Regions from separate parts of the Undibacterium sp. TJN19 genome, predicted to be linked through region 2. Evidence: predicted binding sites of a transcription regulator. Region 2 holds the regulator's gene; the other holds the start of a gene.
The links. Region 2 encodes sigma-54, which starts transcription at its own class of promoters, with help from an activator protein. Its sites were predicted from a motif close to TGGCANGNAANCTGCTTT; they were not measured.
Positions count from the first base shown of each region.

Region 1: the regulator sigma-54 is predicted to act here: its motif matches at 2,134-2,151, upstream of ACO0LH_RS16405 (CmpA/NrtA family ABC transporter substrate-binding protein).

Region 1 is NZ_JBMPPL010000005.1:285,326-293,330, reverse strand. It holds gene plsY (glycerol-3-phosphate 1-O-acyltransferase PlsY) at 1-43, shown strand, start outside; gene tsaD (tRNA (adenosine(37)-N6)-threonylcarbamoyltransferase complex transferase subunit TsaD) at 165-1,193, opposite strand; gene ACO0LH_RS16410 (ANTAR domain-containing response regulator) at 1,356-2,024, shown strand; gene ACO0LH_RS16405 (CmpA/NrtA family ABC transporter substrate-binding protein) at 2,430-3,599, shown strand; gene ntrB (nitrate ABC transporter permease) at 3,720-4,523, shown strand; gene ACO0LH_RS16395 (ABC transporter ATP-binding protein) at 4,526-5,338, shown strand; gene ACO0LH_RS16390 (alkene reductase) at 5,438-6,556, opposite strand; gene ACO0LH_RS16385 (TetR/AcrR family transcriptional regulator) at 6,753-7,355, opposite strand; gene ACO0LH_RS16380 (putative bifunctional diguanylate cyclase/phosphodiesterase) at 7,710-8,005, shown strand, end outside.
Region 2 is NZ_JBMPPL010000001.1:684,496-692,500, forward strand. It holds gene ACO0LH_RS03195 (KpsF/GutQ family sugar-phosphate isomerase) at 1-679, shown strand, start outside; gene ACO0LH_RS03200 (KdsC family phosphatase) at 679-1,203, shown strand; gene lptC (LPS export ABC transporter periplasmic protein LptC) at 1,200-1,844, shown strand; gene lptA (lipopolysaccharide transport periplasmic protein LptA) at 1,863-2,438, shown strand; gene lptB (LPS export ABC transporter ATP-binding protein) at 2,440-3,192, shown strand; gene ACO0LH_RS03220 (RNA polymerase factor sigma-54) at 3,204-4,691, shown strand; gene hpf (ribosome hibernation-promoting factor, HPF/YfiA family) at 4,800-5,153, shown strand; gene ACO0LH_RS03230 (enoyl-CoA hydratase/isomerase family protein) at 5,461-6,555, shown strand; gene ACO0LH_RS03235 (ABC transporter ATP-binding protein) at 6,659-7,387, opposite strand; gene ACO0LH_RS03240 (ABC transporter permease subunit) at 7,398-8,005, opposite strand, start outside.

The DNA.
Region 1 (8,005 bases), on a different contig from region 2:
GGGCAGCAAGAAAGACGTTCAGGCAGGCAGCAAGAAAAAATAGTGATCGGCAAATGACAAATAAGTCTGCGTAAGCCTGCATGTTTGTCATTTGCTACTGACACTGACTCTGACATTGCTATTATCAGTCCAGCGCCAGGTGTGGAAGTGATATCTGAATCGTGTCAGGCAGCAACGAGCTCCTGCAAGGGCCAGCGTGGCCTGACATTAAAGCCATAATCCCGCGTTGCCAGTGCGGGATTTTTTTTCAGCCGCATGGCGCCTGCAAAGGCGATCATCGCGCCATTGTCGGTACAGAATTCCAGTTCCGGGTAATACACTTGAAAGCGTTTCTTTGCTGCAGCGGCATTGAGCGATGCGCGTAACTGCTGGTTGGCACCGACGCCACCAGCAATTACCAGGCGTTTCAAGCCGCTTTCCTTGATCGCTGTCAGGCATTTCGCCGTCAACACGTCAACGATGGCGTCAACAAAGCAGCGGGCAATATTGGCTTTATCCTGTTCACAGATATTAGCCGGATGATTTTTTACTACTGTCAGCACTGCGGTTTTGAGACCAGAGAAACTGAAGTTCAGGTCTTTTGAATGCAGCATGGGGCGCGGGAATTTATAAGCGGCAGAGTCACCAAATTCTGCCATTCTTGAAATGGCCGGGCCACCAGGGTAAGACAGTCCCAGTAATTTGGCTGATTTATCGAAGGCTTCGCCTGCCGCATCGTCCAGTGTTTCACCCAATAACTGATAACGCCCCACTCCATCGACGCGCATCAATTGGGTATGGCCCCCTGACACCAGCAAGGCGATGAAGGGGAATTCCGGCGGCTGGCTGGCCAGCAAGGGTGATAGCAGATGGCCTTCCAGGTGATGCACACCCAATACCGGAATATCCAGTGCCATGCCGAGACCGCAAGCCACGGATGCGCCTACCAGCAGCGCACCTGCCAGGCCTGGCCCCTGGGTATAGGCAATTGCGTCTATCTGTTTCTTGCCCAGATTGGCCTTGCCTAATACTTCAGTCAGCAAGGGCAGGGCGCGACGAATGTGGTCACGTGATGCCAGTTCAGGCACAACGCCACCGTATTCCTGATGCATGGCGATTTGTGAATGCAGGGCATGTGACAACAGACCACGCTCCGTGTCATACAAGGCCAGGCCGGTTTCATCGCAGGAAGATTCAACGCCGAGAACTATCATGTAAATTTCTAAATTGGATGGATTAAAGGCAGGTAAGCTGGTGATGTATCGCTTGAAAATAGCAAGCCGATAACAAATAGTTTGCCTTCATCCAGAAAAACTGGATTGGTGCGAATCTTGCTACAGTTCGCATAACGAGATTATATCTGGCCTTGCCCACAAATGCGCAGCAAACCGAATAGTGATAATGCGATAAGACCACCATCACAAAGCCTGCGGATTGTGGTGGTGAATACGGTTATCCAGACTGAAGACGAATTGCAAGAGCATGCTCAGGCGCAACTGGCACGTTCACGCGCCTTGCGCATAGGCTTGCTGCAGGCAGGTTATAACATCATCGCCGTGATTCCGGGTGATCTGTACATGAGTGAGCGCATAGCACAGATGCAGCCCGACATGATCATTATTGACGCCGAATCTGATTCCCGCGATGTACTCGAACACATGGTTTTGTTGACACGTGATGCGCCACGCCCCATCGTTTTGTTCACGGAAGATGGTAACCAGTCACATATGGTGGCTGCCATGGAAGCCGGTGTTTCGGCCTATGTTGTGGCTGGGTTGCAGTCTGAACGTATCAAGCCAGTGCTCGATGTTGCCATGGCCCGTTTCAATGCTGATCAGAAACTGCGCACAGAATTATCGGATACCAGGGCCAAGTTGCAAGAACGCAAAACCATAGAGCGCGCCAAAGGTTTGTTAATGGAGCGTCATCACTTGTCAGAAAATGAGGCTTACCAAAGAATGCGCAGGCAGGCGATGGAAAAAAATCTGAAACTGGTAGATCTGGCGCAACGCATACTGGACGTCGCGGATTTGCTGGGGGCTTAAGCCCAGACTTGTGCGTGTAATTGGTGCGCCGCGTCATTGCGGTGCGAAAAACATCGCCGTTTTCTTTTTTATCGTGCTTCTTACCTGACCATGCGCGCGCGAAATGATATGGCACGGCAATTGCTAGGCTAAAAGAAAGTACCAAAGCTGGTACGTAAGAAAAAGTGAGCCTGACTAACGGCGGTCACCTCACCAGACAAAGGTGTCTTTCCACACGGTTTTCCGGCGTGGGATGACGCCTTTTTTCATTGCAGAAGTTAATACCTAAGCTGGAGTGCAGACATGACGAATCAGGAACCATCTACCAAGCTAGCTAACCTTGTCAATGCGCAGGAAGATCATGAACCGAATTTCAAACGTCGTAGTTTCTTGCAAAGTGCCGCAGTGGCAACGGGGGCAGGCATCATGGGGTTGAATACAGGTGGGGTCTGGGCAGCTGGATCAGACAAGCCAGAAAAAGAAGAAGTCCATATTGGCTTTATTCCGCTGACTGATTGTGCGTCAGTGGTGATGGCGTCGGTGCTGGGCTTTGATAAAAAATACGGCATCAAGATTATTCCTTCCAAAGAATCATCTTGGGCCAGTGTGCGCGACAAGCTGGTCAATGGTGAGCTCGATGCTGCTCATGTGTTGTACGGCCTGATTTATGGTGTGCAACTGGGTGTCGGTGGCAATAAAAAAGACATGGCCGTTTTAATGACACTCAACAACAACGGCCAAGCAATTACCTTGTCTAAAAAGCTGGCCGACAAGGGGGCAGTCGATGGTGCAGGTCTGGCAAAGCTGATGCAGACCGACAAGCGCGAATACACATTTGCCCAGACTTTTCCGACCGGTACCCATGCGATGTGGTTGTATTACTGGCTCGCTGCGCACGGCATCAACCCCATGAAAGATGCCAAGGTGATCACCGTACCACCGCCGCAAATGGTGGCGAATATGCGCGTTGGCAATATGGATGGCTATTGTGTGGGTGAACCATGGAACCACCGTGCGATTGCTGATGGCATAGGCATCACCGCCGCAACCACGCAAGACATCTGGAAAGACCATCCAGAAAAAGTGCTGGGTACCACTGCAGAATTTGCACAGAAATACCCGAACACGGCGCGTGCCGTGGTGGCAGCTATTCTGGATGCCAGTCGCTGGATAGATGCATCCTTGTCCAACAAGACAAAAATGGCGGAAACCATCGCTGATAAATCTTATGTGAATACCTCTGTTGATGTAATTAACCAGCGTATTTTGGGGCGCTATCAAAATGGCCTGGGCAAGACCTGGGATGACCCCAACTATATGAAATTTTTCAATGATGGCGCGGTGAATTTCCCGTATCTGTCAGATGGCATGTGGTTCCTGACCCAGCATAAACGTTGGGGTTTGCTCAAGGCTGACCCCGATTACCTGGCGGTGGCCAAAGCCGTCAACCGCATCGATATCTATAAGGATGCAGCGACGATGGCCAAAGTGTCCGTGCCAAAAGACCCCATGCGTAGCAGCAAATTCATGGATGGCACGGTCTGGGATGGAAAAAATCCGGCTGCCTATGCAGCGTCGTTCAAAATCAAGGCTTAAGGAGTGGTCATGAATACCTTGGTACATGGAGTAATGCAGGAAGCAGACGCTGCGACATCGGGAGGTAGTACAGTGACAATAACGGGAGAAGTAAAAGCTGAAAAAACGGCAGACGTAAAAATGCCGGGACAGAAAAAAATGATGTCATTGCGCCCGTTCTTTCTGAGTGTCTTGCCACCTTTATTTGGTATTGGCTTGCTGATACTGATCTGGGAAATCATCGCTGTCAAAAATACGACTTTTCCTTCGCCGTGGGTCACCTTGCAGGAAGCCATAAAAATATTCTCGGATCCCTTCTATCAAAAAGGGCCGAATGATCAGGGTATAGGCTGGAATATTTATGCATCGTTGAAACGCGTTGCAGTAGGCTTTGGGCTGGCTGCGGCGGTGGGTATCCCACTCGGTTTTCTGATCGGCCGTTTCAAATTTTTATCTGGCATGTTCAACCCTATCATCAGCCTGTTGAAACCTGTATCACCGCTGGCCTGGCTGCCGATTGGTTTATTGGTTTTCAAGTCGGCGCATCCGGCAGCGATCTGGTCCATCTTTATTTGCTCTATCTGGCCCATGGTTATCAATACTGCCATCGGCGTACAACGGGTGCCGCAAGATTATATGAATGTGGCGCGTGTACTGAATTTGTCTGAATGGAAAATAATCACCCGCATTTTATTGCCTTCAGTGTTGCCCTATATGCTGACAGGCGTCAGGCTGGCCATAGGTACGGCATGGCTGGTCATTGTCGCCGCAGAAATGTTGACGGGCGGTGTCGGTATCGGCTTCTGGGTCTGGGATGAATGGAATAACCTGAACGTGCCGCATATCATTATTGCTATTGTCGTCATCGGCATGGTGGGGTTGATACTTGAGCAAATTCTCGTGGCAATTGCACGTGCCTTTACTTATGAAGATGTGGGGACATGATTATGAATGAAATCGATAGCAAATATATAGAGATCAATCAGGTTGAAATGGTCTTTCATACCAAAAAGGGTAGCTTCCATGCGTTGCGCGATATTAACCTGAATGTCAAAAAGGGAGAGTTCATTACCCTGATCGGGCATTCCGGCTGTGGCAAGTCGACCTTGCTGAATTTGATCGCCGGGCTGACCAATGCAACATCGGGCACCTTGCTATGCGCGCACCGTGAAATTTCTGGCCCGTCTCCAGAGCGCGGCGTGGTATTTCAAAATCATTCCTTGTTGCCCTGGCTGACTTGTTATGAAAATGTTTTCCTGGCTGTTGAACGCGTATTTGGCGCTGCCGAGAATGGCACAAAACTGCAAAAGCGCACCATGCAGGCTTTGTCGCTGGTTGGTTTGACACATGCAGAAAAAAAGCGTCCAAACGAAATATCAGGTGGCATGAAACAACGCGTAGGCATAGCCCGTGCACTGGCCATCGAACCGAAAGTCTTGCTCATGGATGAACCCTTTGGTGCACTTGATGCATTGACACGTGCGCATTTGCAGGATGAATTATTGAAGATCGTCGCCAAGACTCAATCGACCGTAGTGATGGTCACACACGATGTTGATGAGGCGGTATTGTTATCTGACCGCATTGTCATGCTGACCAATGGGCCTGCTGCAACGATAGGCGAAGTCTTGACGGTGGGTCTGGAGAGACCGCGTGACCGCGTTGCCCTGGCACAAAATCCCCAATATGCACAATACCGGACTGAAGTGCTGGAGTTTTTATATCACCGGCAATCACATCCGGTACATGATGCGGCTTGAATCTGCTGCAGCACCATTGTTCCGATACTACTTCAGGTTCATCGCATTGCAGGCTATCGCAACAGGGATAGCCCTGCAATGCACATCAACGCAAAATCATCAGGCTGATGCAGCTTCTACTTCTTCCAGCGTAGGGTAATCGGTGTAGCCTTTTTCTTCACCGCCATAGAAGGTATTGCGGTCTGGTTTGTTCAATTCCGCACCTTTGGCAAAGCGTGCAACCAGATCTGGATTGGCAATATAGGGGCGGCCAAAGGCGATCGCATCTGCCAGACCACTGACGATCAGTGCGTCGGCTTCTGCTGCTGTATACCCACCACAGCAGATAATCGTACCCTTGAAGGCGGCACGCAATTGCTGACGGAAAGCCTGGGTCAGTTCAGCACCGCCAGCCCAGTCAGGTTCAGCGATATGGATGTAGGCAATACCGCGTTCATTCAATTCGGCAGCCAGATACAAGGCCATGGGTTCAGCTTCGCTATCAGCAATGCCGTGGGCCACAAAACCTGGCGACAGGCGTATGCCAACGCGGCTGGCTCCGATTTCTGCAATCGCGGCATCTACCGCTTCAAGCGTCAGGCGCGCACGATTTTCCAGGCTGCCACCATAGATATCATCACGCAGGTTGCTGTTGGTAGACATGAATTGCTGCAGCAGGTAGCCATTGGCAGCATGCACTTCAACGAGATCAAATCCGGCGCGTTTGGCACGGATGGTCGCCTGGCGATATTGCTCGACGATGCCGGGTATTTCTTCCAGCGCCAGGGCACGTGGTTCTGCCGTCGGTACATTGGCTGGCGTGCCATCAGGCTGCACGACGAAGCATTGCGCGTTTTCAGCGACGATGGCCGAAGGTGCGACAGGTGCGACGCCATTTTCTTGCAGCAGATTGTGCGAAATGCGGCCAACGTGCCAGATTTGCAGTGCGATCTTGCCTGCTTTGGCATGCACTGCATCGACCACGGTTTTCCAGCCAGCTTCCTGCTCATCGGTGTAGATGCCTGGCGTCCAGGCATAACCCTGACCCTGACGTGAAATCTGGCTGGCTTCTGTCACGATCAAACCGGCAGTCGCACGTTGTGCATAATATTCAACATTCAGGGCGCGCGGGATGTCGCCAGGCTGCGCAGCACGAGAACGTGTCAAGGGCGCCATTACTACACGGTTATTCAAATGCACACTACCAGTTTGCAAAGGTGAGAGTAAATGCTTGGGCATATTGTTTCCTTTAAAATTAGACCGGTCGTCTAGTTTGTGTTTCAAAAAAATGGGCAATGCCCATGTCCGTATTTCTTATTGCATAAAGTTTATTTCAAAACCATTGCTGCTTACTGCTACTCATTGGTGTTAATTGCGGCCTATATTGCTGCTTATATTGTTGCCTGTCATTGCGCATTGTTGTTGATACTGCTCACTACAATTTCAAAATCGATTCGGTTTGCTTGTATGCCAAATCCAGCGGGCGTATATCGCGATTGACCTTGGTCAGCAGGGATGCACCTACCCACATGCCATACAGGGCCTCGGCCAGTTCTTGTGTATCGCGGTCTGCCGCCAGGCTGCCTTGTGCCTGCGCATTTTTTAAAACACCGGCAATTTGCCGGGTGATGCCTTGCATGCCCGTGCTCAAGGCAACGCGCATGGGCTCAGATAAATCAGCCACTTCAGCAGCCAGTTTGATGGCCAGGCACATATCGTGGCAAGCGCTGCTATCGGCGATTTGCCGCCAATTGCTGAAGTAGGTCAGTAATTGCTCACGGGCAGGAATATCCCGTTTGAATAAGGCTGCCGTACTGGCGAGGTAAGTCGCAAAATACCTGTCCAGCATGGCAACTCCAAAACCTTCTTTGGATTGAAAATAATGATAGAACGAACCCTTGGGCACTTCCGCAGCAGCCAATAACTCACCCAGGCCGATCGCGGTAAAGCCTCGTCCTGAAATTAGTTGCTGACCTGTCATCAATACGCGCTCTCGCGTATCAAGATAAGGGCTGGCTTTTGCATCTGAAGTCGTCATGTTTATATGGTATTAGACCAGTCGTCTAGTGTCAAGTCTGATTTGAAAAATACGTATCGCAAATCATTTGCAAACTTTGTTGCAAAATGAAAATTAATTTTCATTTTTGGCTTTCTTATTGCTGCGATAAACGAAGAAATGATATAAAACTATGAGAGAATGGCAACTTCCTTCGGGATATATTTTTCAAATAGAGCTGATACAAATTTGTTTCCTGCTTATTGCTTTGTCATTCCAGGTTTGGGAAAGACAAAGCGTGTAAAAATTCCGGTCAATCCGGTAATTACTTCGTAATAACAGACATCTTGTACTGGCTCTGAAAGTTTCACTGGCTTCTTATTCCGATTAAATGACATGGTTCGCTGGCTTTTTCTGAATGAAAGTGCATTAACGCCTGCCGAGCATGCTGCATGGAAATTAAGCGCTCTACGTATCATTTTGATGTCCGGCTTTTTGCTGGAAGCGATCGTCGCGGTTCACAGTTCGCTGGACGCCATTGCGGTCGGTGCTTATCAGGTGTTGTGGGTGGTTGGCTTTTTCTATGTCTTGCTGGCTTTGGGTTTGTATTATTCATCCCATCATTTGCGTGCTGGTGCCGCTATTCTTATTGGCACGGTCTATGCGTCAGCATTTGCCATCATTTGCTTGAT
Region 2 (8,005 bases):
GTATTCAGGCGAAGCGTCTGAACTGATGTCCATCTTGCCCATCATCAAGCGCCTGGGTGTCAAACTCATCGCGATGACGGGCAACCCGGAATCCAGCCTGGGCAAACTGGCCGATATACATTTGAACCTGCATGTGGACAAAGAAGCCTGCCCGCTGAACTTGGCACCAACGGCCAGCACGACGGTCACTCTGGCTTTGGGCGACGCCCTGGCCGTAGCAGTGCTGGATGCGCGTGGTTTTCGTGAAGAAGATTTTGCTCGTTCCCACCCTGGCGGTTCACTGGGGCGTCGGCTGCTGACCCATGTCAGGGATGTCATGCGCACAGGTGCCGATATCCCGCAAGTGGGGCCAGAGACTCAACTGAAAACGGCGTTGCTGGAAATTACCAAAAAGGGCATGGCGATGACAGCCGTGGTCGATCACAACCAGCATATCGTCGGCATCTTCACCGATGGTGACTTGCGCCGCTTGATGGATGGCACACGGGATTTTACGCAATTGCAGATTGCCGATGTCATGCATGACAAGCCACACCGCATACGGCCTGAACAATTAGCCGTGGAAGCTGTCGAAGTCATGGAAACCTATCGCATTAACCAGTTACTGGTGGCAGATGATGATGGCAGGCTGGTGGGTGCCTTGCATATTCACGACCTGACACGCGCCAAGGTGATCTGATGACGAGCGCAATCGACATGGCACGCCAGGTCCAGCTGATGATTTTTGATGTCGATGGCATATTGACAGATGGCAGTCTGCATTTCGGGCCGGATGGTGAAATGATGAAAACCTTTAATGTCCTTGATGGCCAGGGCATTAAATTATTACAGCAGGCGGGTATTGCCACGGCCATCATCAGCGCCCGGCAATCTGCCATTGTCACCAGACGCGCGACAGATTTGGGCATCCCGCATATCCGTCAGGGCATACATGATAAAAAATCAGCTTTCCTGCAATTGATTGCCGATTTGAACCTGCCTGCCAGTGCCTGCGGATTTATTGGCGATGATGTCATTGATTTACCGATACTGATGCGTTGCGGCTTTGCCGCCAGTGTGCCCAACGCCCATGCTGAAGTAAGACAGCGTGTGCACTATGTCACCACGGCTGGTGGTGGCAAAGGGGCGGCCAGGGAAATATGTGATTTCATCTTGCGGGCGCAAGACAAATACGAACTAGCTTTACAAAATTATCTTTCATGAAACATCATTTAACCATAGACCGTTTCCGTATCTGGCTGGCAGTCGTCATGCTGGGCGTCATCACGCTGGGCGCCATCTGGGTCATGGAAGTGGTAAGGCGTAATGCCGGTGATGAACAAAATCGTTCTTCCGCCAGGGCCGCACCCGATTATTATGTCGAGAAATTCAATTTCATACGGCTGTCCAACAATGGCAAGGCCAATTACCATGTCACCGGCGAACGCCTGATACACTTGCCCCGTAATGACAATATAGAAATTACACATCCGCAAATTAATAGTTTTGATGAAAACCGTACGCCTTTGCACTTGCGTGCAGAGCTCGCCGTTGTTTCACAAAAATCAACCACAACTTCGCCCAAACGCGAACATGATGAAGTGCATTTATATGACCAGGTCAGCGTTGAACGCCCTGAGGGATTGAATTCACAATTCATGCGGCTGGAAACAAATTATTTGTTGTTATTGCCAGATGAAGACCTGATCAAAACCGACAAGCCCGTCTTTGTAAAAACCAGCACGATAGAAACCACTGCGGTAGGTATGCTCGCCAATAATGCTACCCAGGAACTGGATTTATTGAGTAAAGTAAAAATGCATTTAAAGAGGCGTGTGAAGTCCGCTCCTCTTCCCATAAAATAAATAAATAGAAAGCAGAACATGAGAATGAAACCCATTTTTTCTGTGCCTGGCTTGCGCAAATTAATCGGCCTTGGATGTATGGGCCTGGCCCTCACCTCAGCCCATGCAGAAAAAGCCGACAGCCTGAAAGACACATTGATTGAAGCCGGCAGCACACAGAGCAAGGGACAGAAAGGCGTCCATGTTTTATCGAATGGTGTCCTGGTAACGAGAGGTACGCTGGTGGTCAAAGCTGAAAAAGCCGTACTGACAGAATCACCAAGTGGTGATCAGTTTGTCGTACTGAGCAGTGGCAGCAATGGCAAGGTCACGTTCCGGCAAAAACGGGATGGCGGTACCGATCTGTGGGTTGATGGCGAAGCTGACCGTGCCGAATATGATCAAAGTACCGAGGTCGTGAAATTTATTTCCAAGGCAAAGATACGCTACCTCGAAGGTAAAAAAGTCACCCAGGAACAAGAGGGTGAATATCTTTCCTATGACAGCAAAAACGATGTCTTTGATGGTGCCAATTCAACCAGCGGCAAGCATGTCGATGGCGATGGTCGTGTCAAAATAATTTTGCATCCAAAAACTGAAAAACAGGCCAATTAAGATGACGGCAATTGCTAGTACGCTGCTCGTCAAAGGGCTGCAAAAACGCTATGGCGCGCGCCAGGTAGTACGTGACGTATCGCTACAAGTGAAAAGCGGCGAAGTCGTTGGCCTGCTCGGCCCGAACGGTGCGGGCAAAACAACTTCTTTCTACATGATCGTTGGCCTGGTGCCATCGGACGCAGGTGACATCACGATAGATGCTGTCAATATATCTCAGTTACCCATCCATCAAAGGGCGGTGCTGGGCTTGTCATATTTGCCGCAGGAAGCTTCAGTATTTCGCAAGCTGACAGTCGAAGACAATATCCGCGCTGTTCTGGAATTACAGAAAAATGCCCACGGAAAATTTCTTTCGACCAAAGAAATCGATGAACGTCTCGATGCCCTGCTGGCGGATTTACAGATTGAAAAAATTCGTGAAAGCCAGGCCTTGTCGCTATCTGGCGGTGAGCGCCGTCGTGTGGAAATCGCACGTGCGCTGGCGACCAATCCCCGCTTTGTTTTGCTCGACGAACCCTTTGCCGGGGTCGACCCGATTGCCGTCATCGAAATCCAGCGCATTGTGCGCTTTTTGAAAGAACGTGGCATCGGCGTGCTGATCACCGATCACAATGTGCGTGAAACCCTGGGCATTTGCGATCATGCCTACATCATCAATCAGGGTGCTGTACTGGCAAGTGGCAAACCCGACGACATCATACAAAATGAATCCGTGCGGCGCGTCTATCTGGGGGAACACTTCCGGATGTGACGGGAATCATCATGAAACAAAGCCTGCAACTACGTACTTCCCAGCATCTGGCATTAACGCCCCAACTGCAACAATCGATACGGTTATTGCAGCTCTCCACTTTGGAATTACATCAGGAACTGGAAACCCTGCTGACAGAAAACCCCTTGCTTGAGCGTGTCGATGACCCGCTTGACCATGCTGTACGTCTGTTGGCCGATGGTGCCATCAACACCAGCAGCAGTGCCGCGGATGCCGGCATGGAAGCGCCAGCCATACGCGAAGAAGCAGCCGCAAGCACAGAGCAAAACCAGGAAGCTGAAGCCCCTGCCAGCAATGACACCATGAGCACCAATGAAGACGACTGGAGCTTCGATGATGGTCACCATGGCGCAGCAGCCAGCGATGATGAAGATGGCCGCCCACAACTGGGCGCAGCGCAAACTACCTTGCGCGAACACCTGCTGGAGCAAATGCGCCTGAACCTGCGCGAGCCACGCGACCGTGCGCTGGTAGAGCTGATGATCGATGCACTCGACAGCAATGGTTATCTGACTGAAACCCTGGATGAAATCCATGCCAGTTTGCCATTGGAATTGTGCATAGAACCGGAAGAGCTGGCCTTCGCGCTCAACATGCTGCAAAGCTTTGACCCGGCAGGTGTGGGTGCGCGCAGCCCGGCAGAGTGCCTGGCCTTGCAAATCAGGCGCCTGCCCAGGATTGCTTTCGTGACACGCCGCCTTGCACTAAATATTGTTGAGACACAACTCACTTTATTTGCACAACGGGATTTCACGAAATTAAAGAAAATACTGGACTGCGATGATGAAGATTTGCGCGATGCACAAACTGTCATCAGGCAATGCAAACCCCGGCCAGGTATCGCCTTTACTGCCGATGATTCAGACTATGTCGTGCCCGATGTCATCGTCAGAAAGTCAGGGAATGGCTGGCAGGTGCTCTTGAATCAGGATGTAATGCCAAAGTTGCGCGTCAGCAGCATGTACGCCAACATCATGAAACAAAACCGCGGTGAAAGTGGACTTGGTTCACAATTGCAGGAAGCGCGCTGGCTCATCAAGAACATGCGGCAACGTTTTGATACCATTTTGCGCGTTGCACAAGCGATAGTTGAAAGACAACGTAACTTTTTCACCCACGGTGCAGTTGCCATGCGCCCCCTTGTTTTGCGCGAAATTGCTGATACACTAGGATTACACGAGAGCACTATCTCACGTGTAACAACCCAAAAATACATGCTGACCCCACATGGCATGTTTGAGTTGAAGTATTTTTTCGGCAGCCACGTCGCGACGGAAACAGGGGGAGAAGCATCTTCCACCGCGATACGGGCACTCATCAAGCAATTGATAGGAGCAGAAGACCAGAAAAGCCCACTCTCTGATAGCAAAATTGCAGACATGCTGGGTGAACAGGGCATGGTAATTGCCCGACGGACAGTTGCCAAATACCGTGAAGCCCTCAAAATCCCCCCAGTGAGCCTGCGTAAATCTTTGTAAGTAGTCCTTGTAATCACGGTTTGAATTGCTATATATGATTTAGCTCAATGTTATTTGAACGCAAAGAGCTTTTCGTAATGGCAAGCAACATCACTATAGGAGCACAGTATGAATCTCACAATCAGTGGACATCACGTCGAAGTAACTCCTGCAATTCGTGAATATGTACATACCAAGTTAGAGCGCATCAGGCGGCATTTCGACCAGGTCATTGATATCGCCGTCATCCTGACGGTGGACAAGCTCCGGGAAAAGGAAAAAAGGCACAAAGCAGACATTAATTTGCATATCAGCGGTAAAGATATCCATGTTGAAAGTCTGGCACACGATCTCTATGCAGCGATTGATACGCTGGTCGATAAACTCGATCGCCAGGTCATCAAACATAAAGATAAAATACAAAGTCACCAGCACGATGCGATCAAGCACATACCTGATCCGGCGTCAGCCCAAGACGTGTAAGCCATAGCCCTGATCGGGCTGATGGCATCCAAAACAAGGACGCGAAAGGCGTCCTTTTTGTTTTCTTGAGACCTTATTGATGCTTTATTGACTCATCGTTGAGCCGTCACCAAGCATGGCAAAGTCATCATTTATATACATTATTCATGTTGACTGAGTCATTGATTAGCGCCAGACAATCCGTCGCATTCGCACAATCAGAAAATTTCTTTGCGCTATTTCTGCATATGCTTATACATCTAGTGACGTGCACTGCCTGCAAAGTTAGAATAACAGCTTCGTCCCTTACCCTGCATAGCGAATCACCATGAGCGAATTTGTACTCACTTCCGTCAAGAACCATATAGGCTTCATCACACTCGACAGACCCAAGGCGCTGAACTCGCTATCGCTGGACATGGTGCGGGCGCTGACCACGACCCTGCTGGCATGGCAAAACGACGCCAGCGTACGTGCGGTGTTTATTCATAGCAGCAGCGAAAAGGCTTTTTGCGCCGGTGGCGATATCCGTTTCTTTTATGATGTGGGCACGGCAACACCCAAGGGTGATTCTGCCCTGCTGGAAGATTTTTTCACTGAAGAATACGCTTTAAATCATTTGATTCATTTTTACCCAAAACCCTATATCGCCCTGATGAATGGCGTGGTCATGGGTGGTGGCATGGGCATCGCCCAGGCGGGTGAAGACTGCCGTCTGCGCATCGTCACCGAACGCACCAAGATGGCCATGCCGGAAGTGAATATCGGCCTGTTCCCGGATGTTGGCGGGGGTTATTTCCTGTCGCAGGCCCCGGGCGAGCTGGGCACCTATCTGGGATTGTCAGGTGAAATCATTACGGCAGCTGATGCCTTATACGCTGATCTGGCAGATGTCTTTGTACCGACATCCGGGATACCGGCTTTACTGGGTTTGCTGGAGCAGACAGATGCCGCGGATATACGTGTGGCCATACGTGAATTTGCTGCACCGTTCACAGCACAAATACAGCCAGAGAACAGCAAACTGGCAATACAGAGAGATGTGATAGACCAGGATTTCAATGGTAATAGCGTTAAGGCCATCTGCGAAAAGCTGCAAGAAAATAATGCCGAATTTGCACAACAGACCCTGGCGGTGATGCAGAAGCGCTCTCCCTTGCTGATGTCAGTCACGCTGGAGCAGTTGCGCCGCAGTGCTGCCATGTCAGTCTCTGACTGCCTGCGCATGGAAAGAAATATGGTACGCCATTGTTTCAAACATGGTGAGGTACTGGAAGGCATACGCGCTCTGGTGGTAGACAAAGACAATACGCCACGCTGGTCGCCAGCAACATTGGTAGAAGTCAGTGCAGAACAGATAGCCGGTTTCTTTGCTGAGGTATGGCCAGCACATGCGCACCCTTTGCGTCATCTGGCTGGCTAGGTAGCCATACCGGCAATACAGGCAATACAGACATTCATACCGCCGTCAAAAAAAAGGGGACAGCATGCTGTCCCCGTTTTTTTATCTGTAGAAGAATCATGCATCAATGTTGCGCGCCGCCCCCCAGATAAGCGGCTTTGACCGCAGGATCATTTTGCAGGCTGGCAGCGGGGCCGTGTACTGATATCTTGCCGTTTTCAAGTACATAGCCGTAATCCGCCACGGCCAGGGCAGCAGCGGCAAACTGCTCTACCAGCAGCATGGTCGTGCCCTGCTCTTTCAGCCGGACAATGATGCGAAATACTTCATCGACCAGGATAGGTGCGAGGCCCATGGAAGGTTCGTCCAGCAACACCACATCCGGGTTCAGCATGACAGCGCGTGCCATGGCTAGCATTTGCTGCTCACCACCAGACAAGGTACCGGCAAGCTGGTTCTTGCGTTCTTTCAGGCGCGGGAACAAGTCCATCGCTTTTTGCAGATCACTTTCAATATCACCGCGCGGGCGACTGCGGGTAAAGCGCGGGAAAGCACCGAGCAAAAGATTATCCGTGACAGACATGGTGGCAAACACGCGCCGGCCTTCAGGCGAATGGGCAAGCCCGGCCCTTGCTATCTTGTGTGAATCGAGGCCGGTCACATCTTTTCCTGCCAGGGTGACCTTGCCTTGCTTGGGTTTCAACATGCCGGAAATCGCCCGCATGGTCGTGGTTTTACCCGCACCGTTAGAGCCGATCAGTGTTACCACTTTTCCCTTCGGGACTTCAAGAGAAATACCGTGCAGGACTTCGACCTTGCCATAAGCCGCATGCAGATTTGAAATACTTAACATGGTTTTCTCCTTAAGCCGCGACAACGTCTGATGCATCGGCAACACTGCCGCCCAGATAGGCTTCAATGACTTTAGGGTCTGCCTGCACCGCAGCAGGTTTGCCTTCCGCAATTTTCTGCCCGAAATCAAGCACGGTCACCGTATCGCAAATGGACATGACCACATCCATATGATGCTCAATCAGGATGATGGTGATGCCGTGTTCACGTATCTTGCGGATGATGGCAATGAGGTCTTTGATATCCGGCGCAGTCAGGCCTGCTGCCGGCTCATCCAGCAACAGCAATTGCGGGTTGAGACCCAGGGCGCGGCCAATTTCGAGCAGGCGCTGTTTGCCGTAAGGCAGATTACGCGCTTCTTCATTCGCCAGGTCGGCCAGGCCAACGAAATGGAGTATGCTGGCCGCCCTCTCCCTCGCCAGTCTTTCTTCGCGCAAGTATCTTGGCGTATGCAACATCACATCGAGGACATTGCTGCGGAAAGTATTATGCAACCCCACCAGGATGTTTTCAGTTGCCGTCATTTCGCCAAACAACTGCACATTCTGAAACGTGCGTGCAACACCGCCCAGCGCAATGGCCGATGGTGTACTGCCGGAAATGACTTTGCCGCCAAATT